Linked DNA regions of Rhizobium sp. SSA_523. The protein of the gene in region 1 binds, or shares a complex with, the protein of each later gene. Links are inferred from orthologs where the notes say so. Each region holds a gene or a part of one and is shown on either strand. Other genes may lie near its edges. The genes, in order: ccmE and ccmB.

Evidence for each region.
Region 2: the proteins of ccmE (region 1) and ccmB are in contact, whole or in part, in a solved structure (PDB 8CE8), measured with the Escherichia coli proteins. The link is inferred for Rhizobium sp. SSA_523 from one-to-one orthologs.

The regions. Positions count from the first base shown.
Region 1 is NZ_CP129382.1:245,631-260,687, forward strand. The notes cover bases 3,737-6,735. They hold ccmE (cytochrome c maturation protein CcmE), read left to right. Parts: upstream 3,737-5,010; coding sequence 5,011-5,460; downstream 5,461-6,735. Other genes in these bases: ccmI (c-type cytochrome biogenesis protein CcmI), read left to right, coding at 3,743-5,014; QTJ18_RS09495 (heme lyase CcmF/NrfE family subunit), read left to right, coding at 5,457-6,735. In the rest of the region: QTJ18_RS09460 (hypothetical protein), read left to right, coding at 1-122; QTJ18_RS09465 (hypothetical protein), read left to right, coding at 252-506; QTJ18_RS09470 (response regulator transcription factor), read left to right, coding at 805-1,476; QTJ18_RS09475 (sensor histidine kinase), read left to right, coding at 1,466-2,863; QTJ18_RS09480 (RT0821/Lpp0805 family surface protein), read left to right, coding at 3,161-3,586; more of QTJ18_RS09495, read left to right, coding at 6,736-7,448; QTJ18_RS09500 (cytochrome c-type biogenesis protein), read left to right, coding at 7,445-8,008; QTJ18_RS09505 (Do family serine endopeptidase), read left to right, coding at 8,170-9,732; QTJ18_RS09510 (response regulator transcription factor), read left to right, coding at 9,828-10,586; QTJ18_RS09515 (sensor histidine kinase), read left to right, coding at 10,867-12,276; QTJ18_RS09520 (bifunctional [glutamine synthetase] adenylyltransferase/[glutamine synthetase]-adenylyl-L-tyrosine phosphorylase), read left to right, coding at 12,366-15,057. UniProt on the Escherichia coli protein: Heme chaperone required for the biogenesis of c-type cytochromes. Transiently binds heme delivered by CcmC and transfers the heme to apo-cytochromes in a process facilitated by CcmF and CcmH.
Region 2 is NZ_CP129382.1:2,519,081-2,534,132, forward strand. What follows is about bases 5,125-8,118. They hold ccmB (heme exporter protein CcmB), read left to right. Parts: upstream 5,125-6,288; coding sequence 6,289-6,948; downstream 6,949-8,118. Other genes in these bases: acnA (aconitate hydratase AcnA), read right to left, coding at 5,125-5,334; ccmA (heme ABC exporter ATP-binding protein CcmA), read left to right, coding at 5,600-6,292; QTJ18_RS20380 (heme ABC transporter permease), read left to right, coding at 6,992-7,759; QTJ18_RS20390 (DsbE family thiol:disulfide interchange protein), read left to right, coding at 7,980-8,118. In the rest of the region: QTJ18_RS20345 (MFS transporter), read left to right, coding at 1-39; QTJ18_RS20350 (glutamine amidotransferase), read right to left, coding at 67-834; QTJ18_RS20355 (DUF2794 domain-containing protein), read right to left, coding at 854-1,240; QTJ18_RS20360 (DUF1223 domain-containing protein), read right to left, coding at 1,643-2,395; more of acnA, read right to left, coding at 2,641-5,124; more of QTJ18_RS20390, read left to right, coding at 8,119-8,579; QTJ18_RS20395 (DUF2585 domain-containing protein), read right to left, coding at 8,586-9,173; QTJ18_RS20400 (septation protein A), read right to left, coding at 9,170-9,817; signal recognition particle-docking protein FtsY, read right to left, coding at 9,876-11,276; tRNA (N(6)-L-threonylcarbamoyladenosine(37)-C(2))-methylthiotransferase MtaB, read right to left, coding at 11,292-12,566; dapF (diaminopimelate epimerase), read right to left, coding at 12,563-13,465; QTJ18_RS20420 (MBL fold metallo-hydrolase), read right to left, coding at 13,722-14,798. UniProt on the Escherichia coli protein: Required for the export of heme to the periplasm for the biogenesis of c-type cytochromes.

The DNA.
Region 1 (15,057 bases):
ATCTTTCGCTTTCGGACCAGAATGGGATCGCCGATGCGATCATCAATCTGTCGGGCGCGATCGGCGGGATCCTGGCGATTTACGGACGGCTCAGCGCCCGCGGAACGATCGCTCCCGGCTGATGACAGACGCGTGAGGTGGCGGGCCTGTGAATGCCACATTCATTTACCATTCAGCCGCCTTCGGTTACAAAGGGCAGCATCGATGCGGTGCAAATCACCGGCTTGTCACCGTCAGTGGAATGGGAAATTATGGCATCAAACTGGATGATCGCGATCGTCGCTGCGGCGATAATCAGCCTCTCGAGCAGCCAGAGCCTTGCCCTCGATTATCTGGTTCTCGTATCCGGTGATTGCGGAGATGCTGCCTCCAAAGTGGTGAAGGAAACGGGCGGATACCTGCTTTCGGCAGAGCCGACAAACGACGGACGCAGCTGCATCGTCACGGTCCTGGTGCAGGGCAGTGGCGAGCGGCCGCGCAAGGTGACGATGCGGGTACCCATGTAAGCAATAGCGTTGAGCCGGGAGCAGGCGTGTTGAGCAGGGAGCTGGTGAGCGGGGCGTGCAGAAGGATGAAGGCTCGAGCCGCCGTGAGGCCGGGCGGCGCTCGCATCCTCAGTTCCTGGGCCCAGAAGCCCGCTGATCGAGTCGCACCGGACGCCTTGCTCCTGATGCCTTTTTCCTGATGGCTTTTCCCCGATGCTTTGACATTAACGCTTTTCGTCTAATGCTTTCACCCTGACGGTTTTACCCCGACGATTTTACCCTGACGCTTTCGCAAAACCCGCTGTTTTCTGAGGATATGATGCGCATACTGGTCGTTGAAGATGATGAGAACCTGAACCGCCAGCTGGCCGATGCCCTGAAAGAGGCCGGCTATGTGGTCGATCAGGCCTTTGACGGCGAGGAAGGGCATTTCCTCGGCGATACCGAACCCTATGACGCAGTGATCCTCGATATCGGCCTGCCGGAAATGGACGGCATTACGGTCGTCGAGAAATGGCGCGAAGGCGGCAAAGTCATGCCGGTGCTGATGCTGACGGCACGCGATCGCTGGAGCGACAAGGTGGCCGGGATCGATGCCGGCGCCGATGACTATGTGGCAAAGCCCTTCCATGTCGAGGAAGTGCTGGCGCGCGTGCGGGCGCTCATTCGCAGGGCCGCCGGCCACGCCTCTTCCGAGCTCGTCTGCGGGCCGGTGCGCCTCGATACCAAGGCGTCCAAGGCGACGGTGAATTCGGTTACGCTGAAACTCACATCGCATGAGTTCCGCCTGCTATCCTATCTGATGCACCATATGGGCCAGGTGGTGTCGCGTACCGAATTGATCGAACACATGTATGATCAGGACTTCGACCGCGATTCCAACACGATCGAGGTCTTTGTCGGACGCTTGCGCAAGAAGATCGGCGTCGACCTGATCGAGACGGTGCGCGGTCTCGGCTATCGCATGCAAGCGCCTGCCGATGGTCATTAGATCGGTCACTGCCCGCGTTCTCCTGCTGGCAACCCTCTGGTCGGCCGTCGCCCTCGTGGTGATCGCGCTGGTCATCTCGGCGCTCTATGCCAAATCCGCCGAGCGCGCCTTTACCGATCTTTTGCGCGCGCAGCTCTACAACGTCATCAACTCGATCACCATCGGCGACGACAACAGCCTGAACGGCAATCCGCAGCTGGGCGACCTGCGCTTCTCGCAGCCCGAGACCGGCTGGTACTGGATCGTCGAGCCTCTCGGCACCTTCGCCGCGACGCCGCTCTCCTCCTCGTCGCTCGGCGTTTCCAACATCGCCGTGCCGTCCATCCTCACCGTTCCCTTCAACAACCGCTACGAACGCTTCTATCCCACCTATGACGCCTTCGGAAACCATGTTCTGGTGGCCGAGACCGAAGTGGTTCTGGACAGCGAAGGCCGCGCGGCGCGGTTCCGCGTGTCCGGCAATCTCAACATCGTCGACGGCGATATCCAGGCCTTCACCCGCAGCCTCTATATCGCGCTGGTGGTGTTCGGCCTGCTCAGCCTCGTCGTCAACGGTCTTGCCATCCTCTTCGGCCTGCGCCCGCTGGCCGATGCCCGCCGCGCCCTCGAACGGGTGCGGCGCGGCGAGATGGAGCGGCTGGAGGGCGAGTTTCCGCGCGAGGTGCAATCGCTGACCGTGGAAATGAACGCCCTCATCGACAGCAACCGGCGCATTGTCGAGCGGGCGCGCATGCAGGTCGGCAATCTCGCCCATTCGCTGAAGACGCCGATTGCCGTGCTGTTGAACGAGGCGCGGCTTCTGGAAAAGCCGCAGGCCGATGTGGTGCGCAGCCAGGCGGAGGCCATGCAGGCCCAGGTGCAATCCTATCTCAACCGCGCCCGCATCGCCGCCCAGCGCGAATCGCTTCTGGCCCGCACCGAGGTGGAGCCGGTGATCGAGCGGTTGATCCGCGTGATGCGCCGTCTCAATCCGGAAAAGGAATTCCAGCTGCATGCCGCCAGCGCCGGCCTGGCGCTCGCCATGGAACAGCAGGATGTGGAAGAGACGGTCGGCAATCTCCTGGAAAATGCCGCGCGCCATTCCGCCTCGGTGGTCTGGCTGAGCGTTTCGGCCGCGCCGGCACCGGAAGGCGCCGAGGGGCCGCGCCGCCACTGGGTGGAGATCACCGTCGAGGATGATGGCCCGGGCCTGACGCCGGCGGAGATCAAGGAGGCGCTGAAGCGTGGTCGCCGGCTGGACGAAAGCAAGCCGGGAACCGGGCTCGGCCTGTCCATCGTCGGCGAGGTGACGCGCGAATATCAGGGCCGCTTCGAACTGACGCGCGGCGAACGCGGCGGCCTGAAGGCGCTGTTGACGCTTCCGGGCATTGCCATGGACAATGGCTAGCGCATCCGGCCAGCGCATTTGGGCGTCGGTGTAGGCACGCCTCGCTTGATCGGAAGCGGGAGCGGGAGCGCGAGCGGTATCGGGATCGGTGCCCGATCCGGAGAACCGGCAGCCGGATCTTGGAAGGCCTTCCTGCATCACGCCGAGCTCGCGCCAGATCACGATGAGTTCTTGTTGGCAGGCGCTCTTTCGGCCTCGACCTTTGCGGCCAAACCGTTAAAAGGGGGGGTGGACGCAGCTAGACCGGGAACCCTTGCGGGAGGGGCCCGTCATTTGTCTTGAGACGGTTGGAGAAGAATGCGCATTCGCCCTCATAGCTTTGTTCTGGTGACGATGCTTGCCGCAGCCCTGCTGTCCGGTTGCACCACGGGCGGCGCAAACAGCGGCGGCGGCCTGTTCTCCCGCGCGGCCTCGCCATCTTCCAAATATATCGCGGCGCTGCAGGGCGGAATGGTCGGCCGCTCCGGCCTCAAGCTCAGCGACAGCGACCGGCAGCGGGCGCTGGAGGCTGAATATCGGGCGCTGGAAAGTGCCGGTGTCGGCCAGCCGGTTCCCTGGGCAGGCAGCGGCGTGACGGGCCAGGTGGTTGCCGCCGCGCCCTATCAGGTCGGTTCGCAGAACTGCCGGCAATATACCCATACGCTGACGGTTGGCGGGCGCGAGACCAAGCTGCGCGGCGCGGGCTGCCGCAACGACGACGGTTCCTGGACTCCCTTGACCTGACGGATCGGGCCGATCCCCTGCAATTGACGCAAATCAAGGCCGGGACCTTGGCAAGCGGCGAGAAAGGGACCGGAAACTTGCGGCGAAACGCCTCAATTTCGTGTCATCGCTCCGCTTCCGATTGGAATGCGAGCCCGCTTGAAGTATTTGGCCTGCATGATTTTATGGATCGCTCTCGCTGTTTTGACCGCTGCCGTGGCTGCAGTGCTGCTGGCGCCGCTGATGAAGGCGCGAGATCCCGTCGCCGCGGGGGCGGCCGATGAGGCTGCCGTCTATCGCGACCAGTTGCGCGAGATCGGCCGCGACCGCGAGCTCGGCCTGATCGGCGCACAGGAAGCCGATTATGCCCGGGCCGAGATCGGCCGCCGGCTGCTGGCCGTCAGCGCCGATTCCGGTCCCGCTGCCTCTGCCTCTGCAGCTGCCAGTGCCGCTGCCATGCCGGATGGGTCTGCCGGCGAGGCGCCCGCCGCCGCAAGCCAGAGCCGCCGCCATCCCCGCGCTTTCGCGGCCATCGTTGTCGTGCTGCCGGCCGTCGGCCTCTGTCTGTACCTCATGCTCGGCCAGCCCGGCCTGCCGGACCAGCCGCTGGCGGCACGGCTGGAAAACCCCGGCAGCAATATGGCGCTGCTGGTCGCCAAGGCCGAACGGCATCTGGCGCAGAACCCGGAAGACGGCGCCGGCTGGGATCTCCTGGCGCCCATCTATTTCCGCAGCATGCGGCTCGGCGATGCCGAAATGGCCTATCGCAGGGCGATCGCGCTTCTGGGCGAGACGCCCGAGCGCCTGGCCGGTCTTGGCGAGACCCTGGTGGCCGGCCGCGACGGCGTCGTGATCGACGAGGCGCAGAGCCTGTTCGAAAAGGCCGCATCGCTCGACCCCGGCAATATGCGGGCCCGCTTCTATGTCGCGCTGGCACTCGAGCAGAGCGGGCGCAAGCCGGAAGCGCTTGCCGCCTTCCGGTCGATCGCCGCGGATTCGCCGCCGGGTGCGGCCTGGGCGGATCTGGTGGAGGAACACATTCTCAGCAATGGCGGCACTGCGCCGTCCTCCGGCGGAACCGGAGAGAAGCCTCTGGCCGGTCCGGATGCCGAAGCGCTGGCCAATGCCTCTGCGCTCTCGCCGGCCGATCGCCGGCAGATGATCGACGGCATGGTCGCAAGCCTTGCCGCGCGGCTGAAGGACGAACCGGCCAATATCGACGGCTGGCTGCAGCTCGTCCGCTCCTATGCCGTTCTCGGCCGCAAGGCGGAGGCGCAAGCCGCCCTGGAGCGAGGCCTGAAGACCTTCGGCGCCGATGGGCCCGAGCGGGCGCGGCTGACGGAACTGGCCCGCGAGATGCGGATCGATATGGGGAATGCGCAAGGCGGAGCGGCGGATGCCGGACCGGACGGGGCGCCCGGCCAGGTGCGGGAGGGAACGGGACAATGACGCGCAAACAGAAACGGCTTGCCGTGATTGCCGGCGGCATAAGCTTCATCCTGGCCGCGGTGCTGATCGTCATGTTCGCCTTCAGCCAGTCGATCGCCTATTTCTATATGCCCGGCGACCTCGCCAAGGCCGAGATCGCGCCCGGCACCCGTATCCGCCTGGGCGGTCTGGTGGAGGAGGGATCGGTCAGACGCGACGAGGGCTCGAAAGTCAGTTTCCGCGTTACCGATGGCAGCGACAGCGTGCCGGTGAGCTATACCGGCATTCTGCCGGATCTCTTCCGCGAAGGGCAGGGCGTGGTCACCGAAGGCCAGTTCACCGCCGCCCATGCCTTTGTCGCCGACAGCGTGCTTGCCAAGCATGACGAGAATTACATGCCGAAGGACGTGGCCGACCGCCTGAAGGAAAAGGGCGTCTGGAAGGATCCGCAGGAGGCGGGCCGATGATCATCGAGATCGGACATTATGCCCTGGTCCTCTCGCTGGCGACCGCTCTGCTGCTCGCCGTCCTGCCGCTTGTGGGCGCGCGCCGAAAGGATGCAGCACTGATGGCGCTGGCGCCGGTGGGCGCCCTCACCATGCTCTGTCTCGTCGGCCTCTCCTTTGCCGCCCTGACCTGGGCCTATGCCGTGTCGGATTTCTCGGTGCGCAATGTCTGGGAGAATTCGCATTCGTTGATGCCGATGGTCTACAAGCTTTCCGGCGTCTGGGGCAATCACGAAGGCTCCATGATGCTCTGGCTCCTGATCCTCGTCCTGTTCAGCGCCATGGTGGCGGTGTTCGGGCGCAACCTGCCGGACAGTCTGCGGGCGACCGTCCTTTCCGTCCAGGCCTGGATCGCCTCGGCCTTCCTGCTGTTCATCCTCCTGACCTCCAATCCCTTCTCCCGCCTCTCGCCGGCGCCGGCCGAGGGCCAGGACCTGAACCCGGTCCTGCAGGATCCCGGGCTCGCCGTGCATCCGCCGCTTCTCTATCTTGGCTATGTCGGTTTTTCCGTCTGCTTCTCCTTTGCCATCGCCGCCCTCATCGAGGGCCGGATCGACGCGGCCTGGGCGCGCTGGGTGCGGCCCTGGACGCTGGCCGCCTGGACCTTCCTGACGGCCGGCATCGCAATGGGCTCCTACTGGGCCTATTACGAGCTCGGCTGGGGCGGCTGGTGGTTCTGGGATCCGGTGGAGAATGCCTCCTTCATGCCGTGGCTCGCCGGCACGGCGCTCCTGCATTCGGCGCTGGTGATGGAAAAGCGCGAGGCCTTGAAGATCTGGACCGTGCTGCTCGCCATCCTGACCTTCTCACTTTCGCTGCTCGGCACGTTCCTGGTGCGCTCCGGCGTGCTCACCTCGGTTCACGCCTTCGCCACCGATCCGACGCGCGGCACCTTCATTCTCGCCATTCTCAGCCTCTTCGTCGGCGGGGCTTTCGCCCTGTTTGCCTGGCGAGCGCCGGAGCTGAAGAGCGGCGGCCTGTTTGCCCCCATTTCGCGCGAGGGCGCTCTCGTTCTCAACAATCTCATCCTCACGGTCTCGACGGCGACCGTCCTGATCGGCACGCTCTATCCGCTGGTGCTGGAAACGCTGACGGGCGAGAAGATCTCGGTCGGCGCGCCCTTCTTCAACCTCTCCTTCGGCCTGTTGATGCTGCCGCTTCTGCTGGCGGTGCCCTTCGGGCCGCTGCTCGCCTGGAAGCGCGGCGATCTGCTCGGCGCCCTGCAGCGGCTGTATGGCGCCGCGGGCCTGTCGCTGCTGGCTGGTTTCGGCCTCTATTATGCCGAAAACGGCGGACCGGTGCTGGCGGGGCTGGGCCTGGCGCTCGCCTTTTTCCTGATGCTCGGGGCGCTGACGGATCTGTGGTACCGCGCCGGCTTCGGCAAACTGGCCTTCAAAACCGCCTGGGCGCGCTTTTCGGGCCTGCCGCGCTCCGCCTTCGGCACGGCGCTCGCGCATTTCGGGCTCGGCCTGACCCTGCTCGGCATCGTCGCCGTGACGACGTTCGAGAGCGAGACGGTCGTCGAGATGCGGCAGGGCGAGACGGTCGAAGCGGGCGGATACAGCCTGGTCTTTGACGGCATGCGCAAGGCTGTCGGCCCCAATTTCAGCGAGGAACGCGGCCATTTCACCGTCAGCCGCGCCGGCGTCGCCGTTGCCGATGTCTGGTCCTCCAAGCGCATCTATACCGCGCGCCGCATGCCGACCACCGAAGCCGGGATCCTGACTTTCGGCCTGAGCCAGCTCTATGTCTCGCTAGGCGACCCGATGGCCGATGGCGGCATCGTGGTGCGCATCTGGTGGAAGCCCTGGATCCTGTGCATCTGGGGCGGCGCGCTGGTGATGACGGTGGGCGGCATGGTTTCGCTCTCCGACCGCCGCCTGAGGGTGGGTGCGCCGGCCAGGCGCGCGAAGCCGGTCAAGGCATCGACGATGGAGCCGGCGGAATGACGAGACGATTTTTCTCCCCGACCCCTCCCCATGAAAGGGAGGTTGCGGATGCCTTTGATTGTCGCCCCCCTCGTGGAGGCGATGGCCCGCAGGCCAGACGGGGGATCTCTTCGGCAATCCTCACCCTTGGCCTTTTGCTCACCCCGCTGCCGGCGCTCGCCGTCAATCCGGACGAGGTGCTGAAGGACCCGGTCCTTGAGGAGAGGGCGCGCAATCTGTCGGCGCAGCTGCGCTGCATGGTGTGCCAGAACCAGTCGATCGACGATTCCAATGCCGAGCTTGCCAAGGATCTGCGGCTGCTGGTGCGCGAACGCATCGTCGATGGCGATACGGATGGCGAGGTCATCGACTATGTCGTCTCGCGCTATGGCGAATTCGTGCTGCTGAAGCCGCGGCTGAGCGGAAGGACGCTGGTGCTGTGGGCCGCACCCGCCTTCCTGCTGGTGATCGGCGCCGGCACCGTGCTGGTAATGATCCGGAAGCGGCGCACGCGGCGCGGACCGGAGCAATTGCTGACGCCGGAAGAGCAGGCAAGGCTGGACCGGCTGCTCGAGGAATAAGGCCCATCCCCTCCGGTCTTTGCGAACATTACGAAGTTTTCACCACCCAGACACGTGCAGTTAAGGTGGCGCTCCCTATATCTTGCGTCATCCACCGCCGCCGGCCAGTCCAGACGAACCGGCCCTCCAGTCTGAACGTGATGAAAAGAAGGTATTGATCCATGAGCAAGATCGGACGCCCCTCTCTGAAAACCGTGTTGAAGGGAACGACCGTCGCCGGCCTCGCGGCTGTGATGCTTTCGACCGGCATCCCCGCCCAGGTCTACGAATCCTTTGCCGATCCGGTAACGGTTGCAGCACCGCAGGTCCCAAGCTTTGCCGATGTCGTCGGCGCCGTCTCGCCCGCCGTTGTCTCCGTGCGCGTCAAGTCCGACGCGACGCCGGTCTCCGACGAGAACGGCAACGGCTTCTCGTTCAATTTCGGCGGCCGCGGCTTCGATGACCTTCCGGACGATCATCCGCTGAAGCGCTTCTTCCGCGAATTCGGCGGCCAGATGCCCGGCAATCGCGATCAGGGTGAGGGCCGGAACCGCGCCCAGCGCGATCCCAACCGTCCGCATTTCATGCGTCCGGTCGCCCAGGGCTCCGGCTTCTTCATCTCCGAGGACGGTTATGTGGTCACCAACAACCACGTCGTGTCCGACGGCTCGGCCTATACGGTCGTGATGAACGACGGAACGGAACTGGATGCCAAGCTCGTCGGCCGCGACAGCCGCACCGATCTTGCGCTGCTGAAGGTCGATGCCAAGCGGACCTTCACCTATGTCAAATTCGCCGATGACGCCAAGACCCGCGTCGGCGACTGGGTCGTGGCCGTCGGCAATCCCTTCGGCCTCGGCGGCACGGTGACCGCCGGCATCGTCTCGGCCCGCGGGCGCGATATCGGCTCCGGCCCCTATGACGATTTCATCCAGGTGGATGCGGCCGTCAACCGCGGCAATTCCGGTGGCCCGACCTTCAACCTGGAAGGCGAGGTCGTCGGCATCAACACCGCCATCTTCTCGCCCTCGGGCGGCAATGTGGGCATTGCGTTTGCCATTCCCGCCTCGACCGCCAAGGATGTGATCGCCGACCTGATGAAGGACGGCAAGGTGGAGCGCGGCTGGCTCGGCGTACAGATCCAGCCGGTCACCCAGGATATCGCCGAATCGCTCGGCCTTGCGGAAGCCAAGGGCGCGCTCGTCGTTGCCCCGCAGGAGAACTCCCCGGGCGCCAAGGCCGGCATCAAGCAGGGCGACGTGATCACCGCCGTCAATGGCGATCCGATCAAGGATGCCCGCGATCTGGCCAAGAAGGTGGCCGCCATCGGCCCGAACAAGAAGATCGATGTGTCGGTCTGGCGCAATGGCAAGTCCGAATCCGTTCCCGTCATGCTCGGCAACCTGGCCAGCGACGAGGCAACCAAGGCGGAAACCACCGAAGCCCAGCCGGATAACGAGCCGGCCAGTGAAAAGGCCCTGGCCGATCTCGGCATCACCGTTGCGCCCGCCGATGACGGCACCGGCGTGTCCGTGACCGATGTCGATCCGTCCTCGGAAGCCGCTGCCAAGGGCCTGCGCGAAGGCGAGAAGATCACCTCGGTGAACAACCAGCAGGTCACTTCCGCCGCCGATATCAGCAAGGCGCTGGAGGCTGCCCGCAAGGATGGCCGCACCCGCGCTTTGTTCCAGGTCGAATCGCAGAGCGGCAGCCGCTTCATGGCCCTGCCGATCAATGAAGGCTGATTGCCGCGTCTGAACAGTCAAAGGGCGTCGGGCCGGGCTTGGCCCGGCGCCTTTTTCAGATCGTCCTCCGCTCTAATGATCAGGAGCTTCCAGACATGCAGACGGATGCACCCCAAATCCACACAGCCGACGATTCCAGCTTCAATCAGGCTCAGGCCGAGTCTATTCTCCCGCATATGAAGATTCTGGTGATTGAAGACGATCTCGAAGCTGCGGCCTATATGACGAAAGCCTTTCGCGAGGCGGGCATCGTTGCCGACCATGCGAGCGATGGCGATAGCGGCCTGTTCATGGGGTCGGAAAATGCCTATGACGTGATGGTCATCGATCGCATGCTGCCGCGTCGTGACGGGCTTGCGGTGATCAGCGAATTGCGCAAGCGCGGCGTCAACACGCCGGTCCTGATCCTCTCGGCGCTTGGCCAGGTGGACGACCGGGTGACCGGGCTTCGCGCCGGCGGCGACGATTACCTGCCCAAACCCTACGCCTTCAGCGAGCTTCTGGCCCGCGTCGAGGTTCTGGGCAGGCGCAAGGGCACGCCCGAGCAGGAAATGGTCTATCGCGTCGGCGATCTCGAACTCGACCGGCTGTCGCACGAAGTGCGCCGCGGGGGCAAGGAGGTCCTGCTGCAGCCGCGCGAATTCCGGCTTCTCGAATATCTGATGAAGAATGCCGGGCAGGTGGTGACGCGGACCATGCTCCTTGAAAATGTCTGGGATTATCACTTCGATCCGCAGACCAATGTCATCGACGTCCATGTGTCGCGGCTGCGCTCCAAGATCGAGAAGGAGTTCGACAAGCCGCTCCTCAAGACCATTCGCGGTGCCGGCTATATGATCAAGGACGAGGGATAATACCGAATGTCGATGATGGAAACCGATTGCGCCGGAGCGATTTTTGGTTTGCGGCGAGGAGAAAACCACAGTCGGACCCATCGGTCCGGCGCGGATTTTCGACGACGCCCGGAGGCCAAGAGCGCCCGGTCCTCCGGATGGGCCGGATTTCCTTCACCGACTTTGTTGCAATCCTCGACTGATGCGGGAGCATCGCTCTGCGGTATGCGGCCCACGTCGGATGAAGGCCTCCGGTCCCACGCAACAGGTTCCTGTCATCGAGATTTGGGATAGGCCGAGAATGAGCCGCATCCGCATCGTGCTGCGCTCGACGACAGTTCGCCTGTCGGCGCTTTACATCCTGTTGTTCGCGCTCTGCGCCGCCTTCCTCGTCGTCTATGTCACGGCCATGTCGGAGCGGCTTCTGGCGCAGCAGGTGCGCGAGGGCGTGATGCAGGAAAGCTCGGAGGTCCGGGCCGCCTATGAGCGCGGCGGCATCAATCTTCTGCTGCGCACCATGGAACGGCGCGCGCGCCAGCCGGGCGCCAATCTCTACGTCATTGCCAGCCCGACCGGCGAAATGCTGGCGGGCAATGTCGCGACCGTCGAGCCCGGCGTTCTGGCACGGGAGGGGTGGACGGCACGACCCTTCCATTACGACCCCTTCACCGAAACCGGCCCGCCGCGCCCCCATATGGCCACCGCCAACGTCTTCTTTCTCGACAATGGCCTGCGCGTCATGGTCGGCCGGGATCTCGGCGAGCCGGGCCGCTTCCGCGGCATCGTGCGCCGGGCGCTGATGGTGGCGCTGGCCATCATGGGTCTCGGCGCCGTGATCATCTGGTTCGGCATCGGCCGCAATGCGCTCAAACGCATCGATCGCATGTCGGCGGCCAGCACGAAGATCATTGCCGGCGACCTGTCGCAACGCCTGCCGGTGGGGGTCTCCGGCGACGAGTTCGACCGGCTGTCGGAATCCCTCAATTCCATGCTGGAGCGCATCGAACGGCTGAACGAAGGCCTGCGCCAGGTCTCCGACAATATCGCCCATGATCTCAAGACGCCCCTGACCCGGCTGCGCAACAAGGCCGCCGACGCCCTGGCCGAGGAGGGGCCGGATGCAAGGCGCATGGCGCTGGAGGGCATTATCGCCGAATCCGACCAGCTGATCCGCACCTTCAACGCGCTTTTGATGATTTCGCGCGTCGAGGCCGGCTCCATCGCCGCCGAGATGACGACGATCGATCTCTCCGCCATTTCCGCCGACAGTGCCGAACTCTACGAGCCGGTGGCCGAAGAGGCGGGCCTTTCCCTGACGACGCGCATCGAACCGGGCCTGTCGGTGCAGGGCAATCGCGAGCTTATCGGCCAGGCAATCTTCAACCTCCTCGACAATGCGATCAAATACGCCGCCGACAGCGGCAGCGACAAGCCGATCGAGGTGAGGCTTGAGGCGACGAAAGACGGATTGCGGCTTGCCGTCTGCGACAGCGGCCCCGGCATTCCCGCCGATAAGCGCGCCGAAGTGGTCAAGCGTTTCGTCCGCCTCGACGAAAGCCGCTCCAAGCCCGGCACGGGCCTCGGCCTGGCCCTGGTGGAGGCGGTGATGGAGTTGCATGGCGGTCGCCTGGAGCTTTCCTCCACCCATGGCGATGCGGCGCCACAGCCGGGCCTGACGGCAAGCATGGTCTTTCCCGCCCAAAGGTCCTAAATGGGTTCGGGGTCGACAGACTCTCAGGGAGTCTGTGCAGGGAGTCTGGCCAGGGAGTCTGGGCAGGGAGTTTGGAGAGGAGGCACGAAATGTCGCTGCGACGCCTGGCGGATCTGCGCGAGAACCGGTTGAAGCCGTTCAATCAGACGGAGGCGAAGGCGGCACTCGCAACGCTTCGGGAGATTGCCGCGGATCAGCCGCCGGTGGCCGAGATGCTGGCCGAAGCCGGCGTGATGCGGGACTTTCTCTGCGCCGCCTTGTCGCTCTCTCCCTATCTCAGGGAGCTTGCCAGCCTGCGGCCGGCCATGGTCGCCGATGTTCTGGCAGAGCCTTTCGAGACCTTGCTGGAAAGGGCGGTGACGACAGCCCGCGACTGCTGGAGGCCCTCAGGCGATGGGAGTCTTCCCGGCGAGAGCGAGGTCATGGCGGCGCTTCGACGCGCCAAGGCGCGCGTCAGTTTCCTTCTCGCTCTGGCGGATCTGGCGGGGCTGTTCAAGGCCAGCGAGACGACTGGCTGGCTGACACGGCTTGCCGATGCCGCGGTCGCCGCGGCCATCGACCATCTTCTGCTCGCCCAGCATCAGGCCGGCAAGCTGTCCCTGCACGACCCGGCGCAACCCTCGAAAGGCTCCGGCCTGATCGTGCTCGGCATGGGCAAGCTCGGCGCCTGCGAGCTCAATTATTCCTCCGATATCGATATCGTCATCTTCTTCGATCCCGAGGCCGGTATCGTTGCCGACAAGCTGGAGGCGACGGAATTCTTTGGCCGGATGATGCGGCGGCTGATCCGCATCCTGCAGGAGCGCACCGGAGACGGCTATGTCTTCCGGACGGACCTGCGCCTGCGGCCGGATCCCGGCTCCACCCCGCTTGCGGTGCCGATGGAAGCGGCGCTGATCTATTACGAGGGGCGGGGGCAGAACTGGGAGCGCGCCGCCTATATCAAGGCGCGGCCCATGGCGGGCGATCTCGACGCGGGCGAGGCCTTCCTGCGCCAGCTGGTGCCCTTCGTCTATCGCAAATATCTGGACTATGCGGCCATTGCCGACATTCATTCGATCAAGCGGCAGATCCATGCGCATAAGGGCCATGGCGCGATCGCAGTCAAGGGCCATGACGTCAAGCTCGGCCGGGGCGGGATCCGCGAGATCGAATTCTTCGCTCAGACGCAGCAGCTGATCGCTGGCGGGCGGATGCCGGATCTGCGCCAGCGCCAGACGGAGAAGGCGCTTGCCGCTTTGGCCGAGGCAAGCTGGATCCGCCCCGACATCGCCAGCGAGCTGACAAAGGCCTACTGGTTCCTGCGCGACGTGGAGCATCGCATCCAGATGGTCCGGGACGAGCAGTCGCACCGGCTGCCGGAAACCGAGACCGAGCTGAAACGCATCGCCTATATGCTGGGCTTCGCCGATACGGCGCAGTTCAGCGACCGGCTGGTCGAGGTGCTGCGTCTCGTCGAGCGGCGCTATGCGGAGCTCTTCGAGCAGGAGGCCAAGCTCTCCGCCGGCGAGGGCAATCTCGTCTTCACCGGCCAGAACGACGATCCGGAGACGCTGAACACTTTGTCCAGGCTCGGCTTCGAACGCCCGGCCGACATGTCGCGCGTCATCCGCACCTGGCATAACGGCCGCTATCGCGCCACCCAGTCGGTGGAAGCGCGCGAGCGGCTGACTGAACTCATGCCGGATCTTCTCACCGCCTTCGGTCGCAGCAAGCGCGCCGATGATGCGCTGCTGCGCTTTGACGGCTTCCTGAAGGCCCTGCCGGCCGGCATCCAGCTCTTTTCGCTCCTCGGCAACAATCCAGGCCTTTTGTCGCTGATGGTGATGATCATGGCGGCGGCGCCGCGGCTGGCCGATATCATCGCCGCCCGGCCGCATGTCTTCGACGGCATGCTGGACCCCGGCCTGATGGCGGAGATCCCGACGCGCTATTACCTGGCCGAGCGCCTGGAGACCTTTGTCGGCGGCGCCCGGCATTATGAGGACAGTCTCGACCGCCTGCGGATCTTCACGGCCGAGCAGCGCTTCCTGATCGGCATCCGGCTTCTGACGGGTGCCATCAGCGGCACACAGGCCGGCCGCGCCTTTACCGATCTCGCCGATCTCGTCATCGAGCAGGCGCTTGCGGCCGTGCTGGACGAGATGGCGCAGGCGCATGGCGATTACCCGGGCGGGCGCGTGGCGATCATGGGCATGGGCAAGCTCGGCAGTTACGAGCTGACGGCTGGATCGGATGTCGATCTCATTCTGCTCTATGATTACGAGGAGGGGGCGCAGGGCTCCGACGGCGCCAAGCCGATCGATGCCTCGCGCTACTTCACGCGGGTGACCCAGCGCCTGATCGCCGCCCTCTCGGCCCCGACCGCCGAAGGCATCGTTTTCGAAGTGGATCTGCGGCTGCGGCCGTCCGGCAATAAGGGGCCGGTCGCGACGCGCATCAATGCCTTTCGCAAATATCAGCAGGAAGAGGCCTGGACCTGGGAGCATATGGCCCTCAGCCGTGCCCGCATGGTGTGCGGCGAGCCAAGTCTGGTGCAGGAGGCCGAGGCGGTGATCGCCGAGACCCTGGCAGCGCCGCGCGACCGGGCAAAAATCGCCGCCGATGTCGCGGACATGCGCGCGCTCATCGAAAAGGAGAAGCCGCCGGGAAGCGGCTGGGACATGAAACTCATCCCCGGCGGCCTGATCGATATCGAGTTTCTGGCGCAATATGCGCGGCTTGTCGCGCCGGATGCGAATGATCCGACGCCGGGATCCCAGCCCGAAAGCGGTACGGCCA
Region 2 (15,052 bases), 2.3 Mb from region 1 along the record:
CGCAAGATCGACAGTCTCGACGCGCCGTCGACGCCCTGATGGCGCAGTTCTGAAACCCCTGGCAGGTCAGGCTGGGGAATAGGCCGGCTTCGGCACCTCGGCACTGTCCCGCAGGCTCTGCCGGTCAAACACCATGTCCAGATAAGCCCACAGCCAGTTGCGCAGCGCCTGATCGAAGATCATCCGCCCCTCCAGATGCTCTCGACCCTGCTGGGCATTGGGCAGGGTAAAGCGCTCGGCACCGCGGACAACCCAGCTATGCATCATGGCGCGCGTCAGCTCCGCATGGAACTGCACGCCCCAGGCATTCTCCCCGTAGCGGATGGCTTGATGCGGATAGGCATCGCCCTTTGCCAGCAATTGAACGCCACGCGGCAGGCTGAACCCCTCGCGGTGGAAGTGGTAGACCATGCGTGGCCAAGGCATCAGAAGCCGGCCGTGCTCGGTCGGGTGCAGCGCATACCAGCCGATTTCCGTCAGGTCGCCCTTCTCCGGCGCGACGCTGCCGCCGAGATTCTTCACCAGCATCTGCGCGCCGAGACAGATGCCCAGATACGGCTTGTTCTCCCGCAGGGGCACGGAGATCCAGTCGATCTCCTGCTTCACGAAAGGCTCGGGATCATTGGCGCTCATCGGGCCGCCGAAGATAACGGCGCCGGCATGGGACCGGAGCGTTTCCGGCAGGGGATCGCCCAGAACGGGGCGACGAATGTCGAGCGGGTAGCCCTTTTCCACCAGCATCTGGCCGACGCGCCCGGGGGAGGAGCGTTCCTGATGCAGGATGATCAGAATAGGCAGCTTGCGGTCTTGGCGGGGGCGCGATGACATCAGCATTTCAAAGACGGAATTTCGATCACTCGACGAGTTTCAGGACCTTGTCGAACACCTTCAACACCTGCTGAAGGTCGTGGCCGCGTTTCAGGATCATGCCATGCGTGTTGATCACGCTATAGGCGCCCTGCTTCGCCGAAAGCTTGGGGTTTTTCTCGATCCGAAAGAGCGGCATTTCGCCCGATCGCTTGAAGACGGAGAAGACCGCCTTCTCCTTCATGTGATCGATGGCATAGTCCTTCCACTCGCCCTCGCCGACCATGCGACCGTAGATCCTGAGAATGGCATCCAGTTCTCGACGGTGGAAGGTGACAGGCAGAGGATCCAGGCTTTGCCGGTACTGGTGGAGTTCGACGACGACATTTCCCGAAGAAGTGCCGCGCCCGGTTAAATCCGGCTGGTCAGTCATTCAGATTCCGAAGCCTCGCAACAATTTCATGACAGTGTGCCCGACTGGGCTCAAAATGCAAGGGGAGGAAGACGCCGCGGCGCGCAATGCCCGCCGCCTCGGCCCTCTTCGCACGTTCCGACACACTGTCTGCTTTTGGCCTGAATTCGGTCAAAACAGCGCCGGATTTCTTTTGCATTCTGCAGATCTCGTTTGGCGCTGATGCGTCAGACATGGTTTGGCGCGGTGCGCCAGACTCGGTCCGGTCTCGAGCGTTGACCTTACCCCCAGCCCCCATCGCCTGGGGCCGGACCATTCCCTCCCTCCCGATATAGAACCTGCCTCTGGCGCTCGGCGCAGGCTTTGCGCTGGCAAAGCGGGTGACGCCCGATACCTTGCGTGTAGACGAGATCGCCGAGGATCTCAGTCGTCTCGCTTGCGCCCGGCCATGACCAGGGTTGCACCGATGATCGCAGCGGGCTCGCCGGTCGGGCTGGAGGTCTGCAACAGGACCGCGCAGCCGTCCTTCTTCGATCGGCCCAGCGCCTTGGCGGGCAGAGTGATCTTCAACGGCTTGCCATCCCACATGCCGACCGTCTGCACATCGTAGACGCTGTGCCAGTATTCGACGGTGCGGCCGCTGTTTTCGCCGCGCTCAACAGCGACTTCTTCCTTCTTGGTGAAATAGGCGACGACCACATCGGCGCGGCCCTGGCCGGCGCCGACCTCGATCGACATCTCGTCTCCCTTCATGCTGATGCTGACAGGGATGCTCATGCCGGCGCCCTTGGCCGTCATGTCCTCCACTGCACCATTGATGGCGGAAAGATCGGCCCCGGAGACGTGTTGGCGCCCATTGATGATGGCCTGCGGCGTATAGACCCCGCTTCGCCCCATGGAATGGGCGTAGCCATACTGGCGCTCGGTATTTTCCTTCGAGCTCAGCGTGTCCTTCCAGCCGATATAGTTCCAGTAGTCGACATGGTAGGCCAAGGCGACCACATTGCCCTGCTGGACGAGCTTCTTCAGCGCTTCATCGGCCGGCGGACAGGACGAACAGCCCTGGGACGTGAACAATTCGACCACGCCCTTGGGCGTGCGGACATCACCAGCCTGAACCATGCCTGCGCCGGCACACAGCAAAAGCGGCAGCCCAAGGCCGCGCAATACACACATGAGTTTTCCGTTTCTGGCAGGCATCACAGGTCTTCGTTGCGGGAGCGGGTTCGGGTTGCGCGAACTTAGAGCATATCGGCCATCAATCGGAAGTCACAAGCGGGTGAGACGTGAGGATGCGTCCTGCCGCAGCAGCGGGCACGAAAAAGCCGCCGGGCGCAAGTCCCGGCGGCTGTATTTCTGACAAATCATCAGAGCAGGCGTCACGATCCCTTCCGAGATCTTGAAGCCGATCAGGCGCCGGCTCAGGCGGCCAGATCGCGCAGAACCGTCTGCAGAATGCCGCCATTGTTGACATAGGTGACTTCATCGAGCGTATCGATGCGGCAGAGGATCTTGATCTCCTTCACCGTACCGTCGGCATAGGTGATCTTTGCCGTCTTCCACTCGCGCGGCTTGATCTCGCCGTCGAGACCTTCGATGGTCACGGTCTCGTCACCCTTCAGATCCAGCGACTGCCAGTTCATGCCTTCTTCGAACACGAAGGGCACAACTCCCATGCCGACCAGGTTGGAGCGATGGATACGCTCGAAGGACTGGGCAATCACAGCGCGCACGCCAAGAAGGTTGGTGCCCTTGGCCGCCCAGTCACGCGAGGAACCATTGCCGTATTCGACGCCGGCGAAGATCACCAGCGGAACGCCTTCCGCCTTGTACTTCATGGCCGCATCGTAGATCGACATCTCTTCCTTCGACGGATAGTGGACCGTGTAGCCGCCTTCCTTGCCGTTCGGACCAAGCATGAAATTGCGGATGCGGATATTGGCGAAGGTGCCGCGCATCATCACTTCATGGTTGCCGCGGCGGGTACCATACTGGTTGAAGTCGGCCACGCCGACGCCGTGATCCATCAGATAGGCGCCGGCGGGCGATGCCGCCTTGATCGAACCGGCAGGCGAAATATGGTCGGTGGTGATCTTGTCGCCGAAGAGGCCGAGAACCCGCGCGCCCCGGATATTGGAGAGGCCGGCACCGGTCTTGCCCATGCCGACAAAATAGGGCGGGTTCTGCACATAGGTCGAGCCGTCGTCCCAGGCATAGGTCTGGCCGGCCGGCACCTGAACTGCCTGCCAGTTGACGTCGCCCTTGAAGACATCCGCATATTTGGTCTCGTAGAGCTCGCGGGTCACGTATTTCAGGATGAATTCCTGGATCTCGTGCGAGGTCGGCCAGATATCCTTGAGGAAGACCGGCTGACCATTCTGGTCCAGCCCGAGCGGCTCGGTCGTCAGGTCCTTCTGCACCGTACCGGCCAGCGCATAGGCAACGACCAGCGGCGGAGAGGCCAGGTAGTTGGCCTGCACGTCCGGCGAGATACGGCCTTCGAAGTTACGATTGCCCGACAGGACGCCGGCGGTGATCAGGCCCTTGTCGTTGATGGTCTTGGAGATCGGTGCCGGCAGCGGGCCGGAATTGCCGATGCAGGTGGTGCAGCCGAAGCCGACCAGGTTGAAGCCAAGCGCATCGAGCGAGTCCTGCAGGCCGGACTTGGCGAGATATTCGCCAACCACCTGGCTTCCCGGTGCCAGCGAGGTCTTGACCCAGGGCGCCGACTTCAGACCCTTCGCGACAGCATTGCGGGCCAGGAGACCGGCCGCGATCAGTACGCTCGGGTTCGACGTATTGGTGCAGGAGGTGATGGCGGCAATCGCCACATCGCCATGGCCGAGGTCGAAATCCGTGCCTTCGACGGCATAACGGCTGTCGAGCTGGCCGGGCTTCTTGTAATCGGTCTCGAGAGCGGTCGCGAAGTTCGGCGCGATGGTTTCGAGGGCCAGGCGGCCTTCCGGACGCTTCGGGCCTGCCATGGACGGCACGACATCGCCGAGATCCAGTTCCAGCGTATCCGTGAAGACGAGGTCGGAGCCATCGCCTTCGCGCCACATGCCCTGTGCCTTCGAATAGGCTTCGACCAGCGCAATGCGGTCCTTCGTGCGGCCCGACATGGTGAGATAGTTGATGGTTTCGCCATCGACCGGGAAGAAGCCGCAGGTCGCGCCGTATTCCGGTCCCATATTGCCGATCGTCGCGCGGTCGGCAAGCGACATGGAATCGAGGCCCGGGCCGAAGAATTCGACGAATTTCGATACCACGCCCTTCTTGCGCAGCATCTGCACGACGGTGAGCACCAGGTCGGTGGCGGTGACGCCTTCCTTGACCTTGCCGGTCAGCTTGAAGCCGACGACTTCCGGCAGAAGCATGGAGACCGGCTGGCCGAGCATGGCCGCTTCCGCCTCGATGCCGCCCACGCCCCAGCCGAGCACGCCCAGACCATTGATCATGGTCGTGTGGCTGTCGGTACCAACGCAGGTATCCGGATAGGCAATGGTTTCCCCGTCTTCATCCTTGGTCCAGACCGTCTGGCCGAGGTATTCCAGATTGACCTGGTGACAGATGCCGGTGCCGGGCGGCACGACGCGGAAATTCTTGAAGGCCTGCTGGCCCCATTTCAGGAAGCGGTAACGCTCGCCATTGCGCTCGTATTCCAGCTCGACATTCTTGGCAAAGGCGGTCGGCGTTCCGAATTCATCCACGATGACGGAATGGTCGATGACGAGATCGACGGGAACCAGCGGATTGATCTTTTCCGGATCGCCACCGAGCGCCACCATTGCGTCGCGCATGGCCGCAAGATCGACCACGGCCGGAACACCGGTGAAATCCTGCATCAGGACGCGGGCCGGGCGGTAGGCGATCTCGTTTTCAACCTTGCCCTTGTTGGTCAGCCATTCGGCCACGGCCAGGATATTCTCCCTGGTGACAGACTGGCCGTCTTCGTGACGCAGCAGATTTTCCAGAAGCACCTTCATCGAGAAGGGAAGCTTGGATACGCCGGCCAAACCATTGGCTTCCGCCTTTGGCAGGCTGAAATACACATAGTCTTTGCCATCGACGGTCAGGACCGACCGGCAATTAAAGCTGTCGAGAGATTTTGTCACGGAAACAACCCCGCTGATATCAGAGCCAACACGCGCGTGCGGACGCCTATGCACTTCTTGCACATCAGGATGCGGGTACGACCATTTCCGCTGTCCGCACGAGAAGAAGATTCTTCAGGTCCGGCGCAAAGTGAAAATCACGCCGGCCGCTGGCGTGGTTGCGAAGCTTATAGATAATTTCTAAGAACTGTTCCAGACGGTGACGGCATCGTTCGGCAGATTTTTTTCCCACCTCTGCGGGAATGGCAAATCAAAGGTAACCCTGATGCGGCTCCTTTCGGAAAACCTCGCAGCACGGCGTGGCGAAGATCTGATTTTCTCACAGGTTTCCTTCGACATCGGCGCTGGCGAGGCGCTTTTGCTGACCGGCCGCAACGGCAGCGGCAAGTCAACGCTTCTGCGCGTGATTGCCGGATTGATTCGCCCCGCCGCCGGCCGCGTCCACTGGCAGGATGACAGCGTGTCCGAGGCCGTGCCGGCCTGCGAAGCCTGCCATTATCTCGGCCACCGCAATGCGATGAAGCCGGAATTGACGGTCAAGGAAAATCTCGCTTTCTGGCAGGACTGCCTGGGCGACCGGCCGGGCCGCCAGGGCATTGGCGTTGACGAGGCCGCCGATAGGGTGGAACTGCGCAGCATCCTGCACCTCCCCTTCGGCTATCTGTCGGCCGGCCAGCAGCGCCGCATGGCCTTTGCCAAGCTTCTGGTGGCCCACCGCCCGGTCTGGCTTCTCGACGAACCCACAGCAGCGCTCGATGTCGGCGCCGAGGCGCTGTTCAGCCAGCTCATCCGGACGCATCTGGCCACGGGCGGACTGGTTCTGGCGGCCACGCACCAGCCTCTCGATTTCAAAGCGCGCCACCGGCTGGAGATGAAGGGCTTCGCCTTTGCCGGAATGGAGGGGGAGATGCCCGGCGGGGCAGAGGGGGGTATTTTCGCCGGAGGAGATGATCGATGACCGCCCTTCTCCTGCGCGACCTGAAACTCTCCATCCGCGCCGGCGGCGGCGCCTTGATCGGCATTCTGTTCTTTCTGACCGTGGTTGCGGTCATTCCCTTCGGCGTTGGGCCCGATCTCAATCTTTTGGCGCGCATCGGCCCGGCCATCGTCTGGATCGGGGCCCTGCTGGCAGCCCTGCTCGGCCTCGACCGCCTGTTCCAGACCGATCGCGACGATGGCTCGCTGGATCTCCTCCTGATGCAGGAGAACCCGCTGGTTCTCACCATCCTTGTCAAATGCCTCGCCCACTGGCTGGCAAATGTGCTTCCCCTGGTCATTGCCTCGCCGCTGCTCGGCCTGTTCATGAACATGGACGAATTGGCCATTGGCGCCTGCATGCTCACCCTCCTCGTCGGCTCGCCGGCGCTTACCCTCATCGGAGCGGTGGGCGCCGCCGTGGCCGTGACCCTGCCGCGCGGCGGATTGCTGGTATCGATCCTGGTTCTGCCGCTGTGCATTCCGGTGCTCATCTTCGGCGTGAGCGCCACCTATGCCGCCGTGGAGGATCCTGCGCCCTTCCTGCCGCCTTTCCTTATTCTGACCGCCATCACGATGTTTTTTGCCGTCCTTGGCCCGGCGGGCGCCGCACTGGCGTTGCGCAATGCCGGCGATTGACTAGAATCAAGGCGGGCTCCCGGCCCTGTTTTAGAGGAACCCTATGAATCAGAGCCTAGCCATCCGCAAGTTCAGCGATCTTGCCAATCCGACACGCTTCCTGGCCCTTGCCGAACGCGTGCTGCCCTGGCTTGCCGGGTTGACGATCATCCTGCTGGTGCTCGGTCTGACACTGTCCTTTGCAACGCAGGGCGATTACCAGCAGGGCGACACGGTCCGCATCATGTATATCCACGTGCCGGCCGCCTGGCTCTCGATGATGTGCTACACGGTCATGGCGCTTTCGGCCATCGGCACCCTGGTCTGGCGCCATCCGCTGGCCGATGTCAGCCACAAGGCCGCAGCGCCGCTTGGGGCCGCCTTCACCTTGATCGCGCTCGTCACCGGCTCGCTCTGGGGCAAGCCCATGTGGGGAACCTGGTGGGTCTGGGATGCCCGGCTGACCTCGGTCTTCATCCTCTTCCTGATGTATCTCGGCCTGATCGCGCTCAACCGGGCCATGGACGACCCGTCCCGGGCAGCCCGCGTATCGGCGGTGCTGATCCTTGTCGGCTTCGTCAACATCCCGATCATCAAGTTTTCCGTCGACTGGTGGAATACGCTTCATCAGCCGGCCAGCGTCATCCGGATCGACGGACCGACGATCGACGCGGAATTCCTCTGGCCCCTGCTGATCATGGCGACGGCCTTTACCTGTCTCTTCTTCACCTTGCACATCATGGCGATGCGCAACGAGATCTGGCGGCGGCGCGTCGCCACGCAGCGGCGCATGGCGGCCCGCATGGCAGGCCAGGGAGGCGGATCGGCATGAGTCACGCCTTCTACATCCTGGCCTCCTATGCCATCACGGCGGTCACCATCCTGTCCCTCGTCCTGTGGACATGGTCCGACGGTCGGGCGCGGCGCCGTGAACTGGCCGCACTCGAAGCAGCCGGTCTCCGCCGCCGTTCGGCCGCACCCGCCACGGCCTCTCAGCCGTCTCCTGGCCGTCCCTCTTCTCCGGCAACCGATCCAAGTGAAACAGCGGCGCCATGAAACTTGATGCAGACAGCCCGGCACCGCGGCGTTCCCTCAGGGCGCTTGCCCTCATACCTCTGGTGATCTTCGCTCTCTTTGCGGCGATTGCGGGCAAGATGCTGTATGATCAGGATGTGAACGGGCTGGATATCTCCTCCATCCCCTCGGCGCTGATCGGCAAGCAGGCCCCCTCGCTCTCGCTGCCGGCGCTCCACGGCTCGCAGACGCCGCCGCTCACGGATGAGGCCATTCGCGGCAAGCTTGCGCTTGTGAATGTCTTTGCCTCCTGGTGCGTCCCCTGCCGGCAGGAGCATCCGCTTCTCTCCGAACTGGCCAGGGACAAAAGGCTGACCGTCGTCGGGATCAACTACAAGGACCGCAATGACAATGCCCTGCGCTTTCTCGGCGAATTGGGCAATCCCTATGCCGCCATCGGAGTCGATCCCAACGGTAAGGCGGCGATCGACTGGGGGGTCTACGGAATCCCGGAGACCTATCTGGTCGCCCCCGACGGCACGATCCTCTACAAGCGTGTCGGCCCCTTCGACGAGCGAAGCGTGACGGAGGATCTGCTGCCGGCCATCGAAAAGGCCCTTGGCGCGGCCGGATCCTGAGATCCGTCAGACACCGGCCTGCCAGGCCTTGATCGCATCCACCGGCCAGACCAGCATCAGGACGTTGAGCGCGAGGTTGTCGCGGATCAGCCAGCCGGTAAAGACCTCGAAGACGATTGCCACCAGCACCGTCAGCCAGACCGGCGCGCGCGCCGCAAACAGGAAGCCGACGGCCATGAAAACGGTGTCCATGGCGGAGTTCAGGATGCTGTCGCCCTCGTAACCGATTGCCATGGTGGCGGAACGGTAGCGGTTGATGATGATCGGCGAGTTTTCAAGAACCTCCCAGACAGCCTCGATGAAGGTGGCGAGCGCCAGGCGCTTGGCAAACGAGGCGCGGCGCAGCACCAGGAAGGCCAGTCCGTAAAAGAGAAAGCCGTGGATGATGTGCGAGGGCGTATACCAATCCGCCAGATGCTGGGAATTCCCCGGCGTGTTCACGCCCGGTTCGAAGAGTTTGATCTCGCCGCAGGCGCAGATCCACAGCCGGCCCATCGCATATTCGACCAGGATCTGCGCCACCAGAATGGCGAGAGCGACCCAAAACCAGAACGAGACGTGCCTTTGATACCGCAGGGACTCCGCAACGCTCACTTGCGATCCTCGGTCTTCGGATCAAGCGAATGTTTCATGATCAGCGGCATCTGCGCGAGCGTGAAGATGATGGTGATCGGCATCGTGCCCCAGACCTTGAAGTTCACCCAAACATCATCGGAAAAATTGCGCCAGACCACCTCGTTCAGAACGGCCAGGAACAGGAAGAAGATCCCCCAGCGGAGGGTGAGCTTGCGCCAGCCTTCATCCGTCAGCTGGAAGGCGGCATTGAACACGTAACCGAGCAGCGATTTGCCGAAGAACAAACCGCCGAGCAGCGCCACGCCGAAGAGGCTGTTGACGATGGTCGGCTTCATCTTGATGAAGATCTCGTCCTGCAGCCAGATCGACAACCCGCCGAAGACCAGCACGACGATGCCGGACACGAAGGGCATGATCGGCAGATGCTTGAAGACCAGTTTCGACACGATCAGCGAAAGAACCGTTGCCGACATGAAGAGCCCGGTCGCCACCAAAAGCGGCCCGCCGAGAACGGACAGGGACGGGAACCGCTCCAAAAGCCATTCGCCGCGCAGATTGGCGAAGAAGAACACCAGCAAAGGGCCGATTTCCAGCGCAAATTTCAAGCCGGGATGGGCTTTCTCCTGCGGCGTCGGCGTCGTATCGCTTTCAAGGCTCTGCATGGTCTTGGTACTTACCTTTGGCTGATGATGGGGCGATGCAAACGCGCATTCTGTGGCATCAATGCGTCACGCCGGCAATCGCCTGCGCGAATTCCCGGGCTTCGAAGGGCTCGAGATCCTCTATTCCTTCGCCGACGCCGATGAAATAGACCGGCAGCTTGTGCTTGGCAGCGATGGCAACGAGAATGCCGCCGCGCGCCGTGCCGTCCAGCTTGGTCATGATCAGGCCGCCGACACCGGCGACATTGCGGAAGATCTCCACCTGGTTCATGGCATTCTGGCCGGTCGTCGCATCGAGCGTCTGGAGAACCGTGTGCGGCGCCTCCGGATCGAGCTTGCCAAGCACGCGGACGATCTTTTCCAGCTCCGCCATCAGTTCGGCCTTGTTCTGCAGACGTCCCGCCGTGTCGATGATCAGCACGTCGCAGCGCTTTGCCCTCGCCTGCTCGAACGCATCATAGGCAAGTCCCGCCGCGTCCGCACCGAGCTTCGTGCCGATGAACTCGGACTGGGTGCGGTCGGCCCAGATCTTCAATTGCTCGATGGCAGCAGCACGGAAGGTATCGCCGGCTGCCAGCATGACCTTCAGCCCCGAGCCTGACAGCTTGGCGGCCAGCTTGCCGATCGTCGTCGTCTTGCCGGTGCCGTTGACGCCGACCACCAGGATGACATGCGGCTTGTGCGAGAGATCGAGCTCCAGCGGCCTTGCTACAGGAGTAAGCACCTTGGTGATCTCCGAGGCCATGATGCGCGAGACATCCTCGCCCGTGACATCCTTGCCATAGCGTTCGGACGAGAGGCTATCGGTGATGCGCATGGCCGTCTCGACCCCCAGATCCGCCTGGATCAGCAGGTCTTCCAATTCCTCAAGCGTCGCCTCGTCCAGCTTGCGCTTGGTGAAGAGCGCCGAAATCTGGCCGGTCAATTGCGAGGAGGTTCGCGACAGGCCCTGGCGCAGACGTTGGAACCAGGTGAGCTTCGGCGCGGCCACGGCCTCCACCACCGGCTCTTCCTGGCGACGGGTGGCAAAGCCTTTGGGAAGGGCGGGTTCGGCAGTCAGCGGTGGTGTTTCCGCTTCGGTCGCGGAAGAGGAAACCGCAGCGGACGCGTCACCCCCCTCAGAGGGGGATAGCACCTCGACGGCGACATCTTCTTCCGCCTCGGCCTGCAGGAGCGACAAGGGAACCATGCCCAGCTCACCCGGCATGTCGGCAGGCGCAAGAAGCGCAGGCTCGTCATCCGCCGCGCCATCATCTGACGGACCCCCGGCCGTTTCCATCTCGATCTCGGCCACCGGATCGATAGCGGCCACCGGCAGGTCCTCGTCCCGCGCATGCGGTTCGGTTTCGGCGGCGAGCGCCGCGCGGTCCTCCGGCGAAAGCCCCTTCTCCGCGTGATCCTCGTCCTGCGGCTTATCCTTGCCGAACGAGAAAACCTTCTTGATGAACCCCAGCGCCATGAATGATCCGTTCCGTCACGCTGCGGCGGCAGCGTCGACCTGCATTGTCAGATATTTGCCATTGTGGCCCGTGATGGTCACCGGCACCAGATCCCGCGGCGACAGATGCGGAGCCGCGACCAGCGAGAAATTGTCGGTATGGGCAAAACCATTGCGTTCCACAAGGATGGTCTGCCGCGTCCCGACCATGCGGCCAAGATGGGCCGCAAGCAGGGCCTCTCCCTGAACGCGAAGCCGCGCCGCCCGTTCCTTGATCAAAGACCGGTCGAGTTGCGGCATGCGCGCGGCCGGCGTTCCCGGTCGCGGGCTATAGGGAAAGACATGGAGAAAGGCGATGCCGCAGTCTTCGACATGGCGCAGGGCATTGCCGAACATGTCCTCGGTCTCCGTCGGGAAGCCGGCGATCATATCGGCACCGAAGGTCACGTCGGGCCGCAGCCGGCGCACTGTTTCAGAAAAGGCCAGCGCATCGGCACTGGAATGGCGCCGTTTCATCCGCTTCAGGATCATGTCGTCGCCATGCTGCAGGGAGAGATGCAGATGCGGCATGAATCGCGGCTCGTCGGCCAAGAGATCGAGGAGATGACGGTCGGCCTCGATACTGTCGATGGAGGAGAGACGCAGCCGGCGAATGTCCGGCACCTGCTTCAGCAAGGTCCTGGCCAGCAGGCCAAGCGTCGGCTGCCCCGGCAGGTCGGCGCCGTAGCTGGTGGCATCGACGCCGGTGAGCACGATCTCGCAATAGCCGGCCTCCACCAGTTTCCGCGCCTGCTCGACCACGGCGCCCATGGGAACCGAACGGGAATTGCCACGGCCATAAGGGATGATGCAGAAGGTGCAGCGATGGTCGCATCCGTTCTGCACCTGGATGAAGGCACGCACATGCCCGTCAATATGGTCGACCATCTGCGGCGCCGTCGCCTTGACGCTCATAATGTCGTTGACGCGCAGCTTTTCTTCCGCAGAAACGCCGAAATCCGGCAAGGCGCGGTAGGATGCGCCCTTCAGCTTCTCCTCATTGCCGAGAACGGCATCGACCTCCGGCATGGCGCTGAAGGTGGCCGCCTCCGTCTGGGCCGCGCAGCCGGTCACGATGATGCGCGCATGGGGATTGTCGCGCCGCGCGCGGCGAATGGCCTGGCGCGCCTGGCGGACCGCCTCGCCGGTGACCGCGCAGGTATTGACGAGGACGGCATTGTTGAGCCCGGCCTTTTCCGCCTCCATGCGCATCACCTCGGATTCATAGGTATTGAGGCGACAGCCGAAGGTGATGATGTCGACGCCACTCACTGCGCCAGCGCCTCGGCCTGGCCGTCGCGCACGAATTCGCCGGTTGCGGGGTCAAGCCTGCCCGACCATTCCCATTCGGCGGGGCCCGTCATGATGACGTGATCGTCGGCCCGCCACTCGATGGCGAGTCTGCCGCGGCCCGGGCTGGACGCCACGATGATGTCGACGTTGCGGCCGGTGCGCCCGGTCCTTGCCGCGGAAACGCCCGCCGCGCAGGCGGCCGAACCGCAGGCAAGCGTCAGCCCGGCCCCCCGCTCCCAGGTCCGCGTCACAAGCTCGGTCGGCGTCACGACCTGCGCCAGCGTGATATTGGCCCTTTCCGGAAACATCGGGTGATTCTCGATAAGCGGCCCGAACCGCTCCAGCTCGAAGCTCATGGGGTCGCGATCGACCCAGAAGACGGCGTGCGGATTGCCCATGGACATGGCCGAGGGCGAGTGCAGCACCGGATTATCGATCGGCCCGATCTGCAGCTCGATCCGGCTTGTATCGTAGAACTCCTCCGAAAGCGGGATCCTGTCCCACTCGAAGACCGGCGGGCCCATATCGACGGAGATCGTTCCGTCCTGGTGCTCCTCGGCATTCAGAATGCCGGCAAGCGTCTGGAAGGTGAAGACCTTGCGTCCGGTTTCGGCCGACAGCGCCTGCACGACACAGCGCGTACCATTGCCGCAGGCCTGAGCACGCGTGCCGTCGCAATTGACGATGTCGATATAGGCATCGGTTCCGTCCAGCTTCGGATCGTGGATCGCCATGATCTGGTCAAAGGCCGTGGCCGGATCTCCGGCAAGCGCGATGGCCGCCTGCGATGCCACACGCTCGGTGCGGCCGCGCATGTCAACGACGAGGATCTTGTTGCCAAGCCCGTTCATCTTTGCAAATTCGACCATCTGCGCCATGGTGCACGTCCTCATTTACGGAATAGCCCGCCATTTCCCGCCTATATGGCGGAAAACCGGGGCCATTTCCAGTCTGTCGACCCCGAGGCATCTGAGCGCGTGTCGAAGACAGGGGGCTCGCTCGCCGATCGCCACGGCTCCCCGGCGCCCGGCCAGCTGCCAAATACCGGACCGCCAGCCATCTGCCCTGCAGCTCAGGCGCATGCCAGCTTCGATGCCATGCTTGCTTTCAAGGTCCGTGCGTCAGGCGCGGGCTTCAGGCATCCGGAACCTCGAAGACTTCGCCTGGGCGCAGAGGGCGGAAGCGCTCCGCCTTCAGGGAGGCGGCCGTCAGCGCATTGTTGAGCGCGGCCAATGGTTCCTCTATCCCCTCATCGGTCAGCTTGACGGTGCCCCAGTGATGGCCGGCGGCATAGGAGGCCTTGGCCAGTTGCATGCCCGCCACCGCCTCTTCCGGGTTCTGGTGCTGCGCCTTCATGAACCAGCGGGGCTCATAGGCACCAATCGGCAGGATTGCCAGACGGAAGCCGCCATGCTTTTCCGCGGCGGCGCGATAGTTGATCCCTTCATGGAACCCCGTATCGCCGATGTGATAGATCTTGCCGGCGTGGGTTTCGATGACGAAGGCGGCCCAGAGCGCCATGCGCCGGTCGTTCAGGCCGCGCGCCGACCAGTGGTGGCACGGTTCGCAGTGAAGGCTGACATTCTTGCCGACATAGCTGCTGGAGCCCCAGTCCATGACGGTGATGCGCGGGTCGTCGAGCTCAGGGCCGAAGATCGCATCATTGCCGAGAGGCGTGATGAAATGCGGGCGATGCATCTCATGCAGGGTCTTAAGCGTCGCGATGTCGAGATGGTCATAATGATTGTGGGTGACGATGACGATGTCGATCGCCGGCAGATCCTCCAGCCGGATGCCGGGCTCATTCACCCGCTTGGGACCGGCGAAGGATACGGGGCTCGTGCGTTCCGCCCAGACCGGATCGGTCAGGATGTTCAGGCCCGCCACCTGGATGAGCATGGAGGCATGGCCGACCATGGTCACCACCAGCCGGTTACCGGCAACGCGGCGCTCCGGAACCGCCGGCGGAAAGGGGCTGGGATAGGCCTCCGGCCAGGCAATGCTCTTGCCGTTGAAGCGCCAGCGCAGGAGATTCATGAAGCCTTTCGGCTCCTCGCCGCCCGGATTGAAGAAGCGCGTGCCGTCGAAATGGCTTGAAGCGGGCCCCTTGTAATAGCGATTGGCTGCCATGGCTCTCCCTGCCGCAAGTCCGCCGCCGAGAAGGGCGAGACTGCCGATTGCTGACCATTTCAAGAAGTGGCGACGTTTCATGAGAAATCTATAGGCAGCGATGGAGAAGGGTTCAAGCGATCTTACGCCGCCGGCGCGCACCGGATCAGCCGCTCGCCTCGAAGACGCGGATATTTCCAGCCTGAGCGGGAAGACCGCAAAAAGCCCTGATCGTCTTGACTTTTCGGGCCAGTTGCTGTTTAAGCGCCGCGATCTGCTGAAAGTTGACGAGACTTTAGCCACCGACCGGGACCGTACAGGTTTACGAACAGATCCCGGAGGTCAACATCCGACAG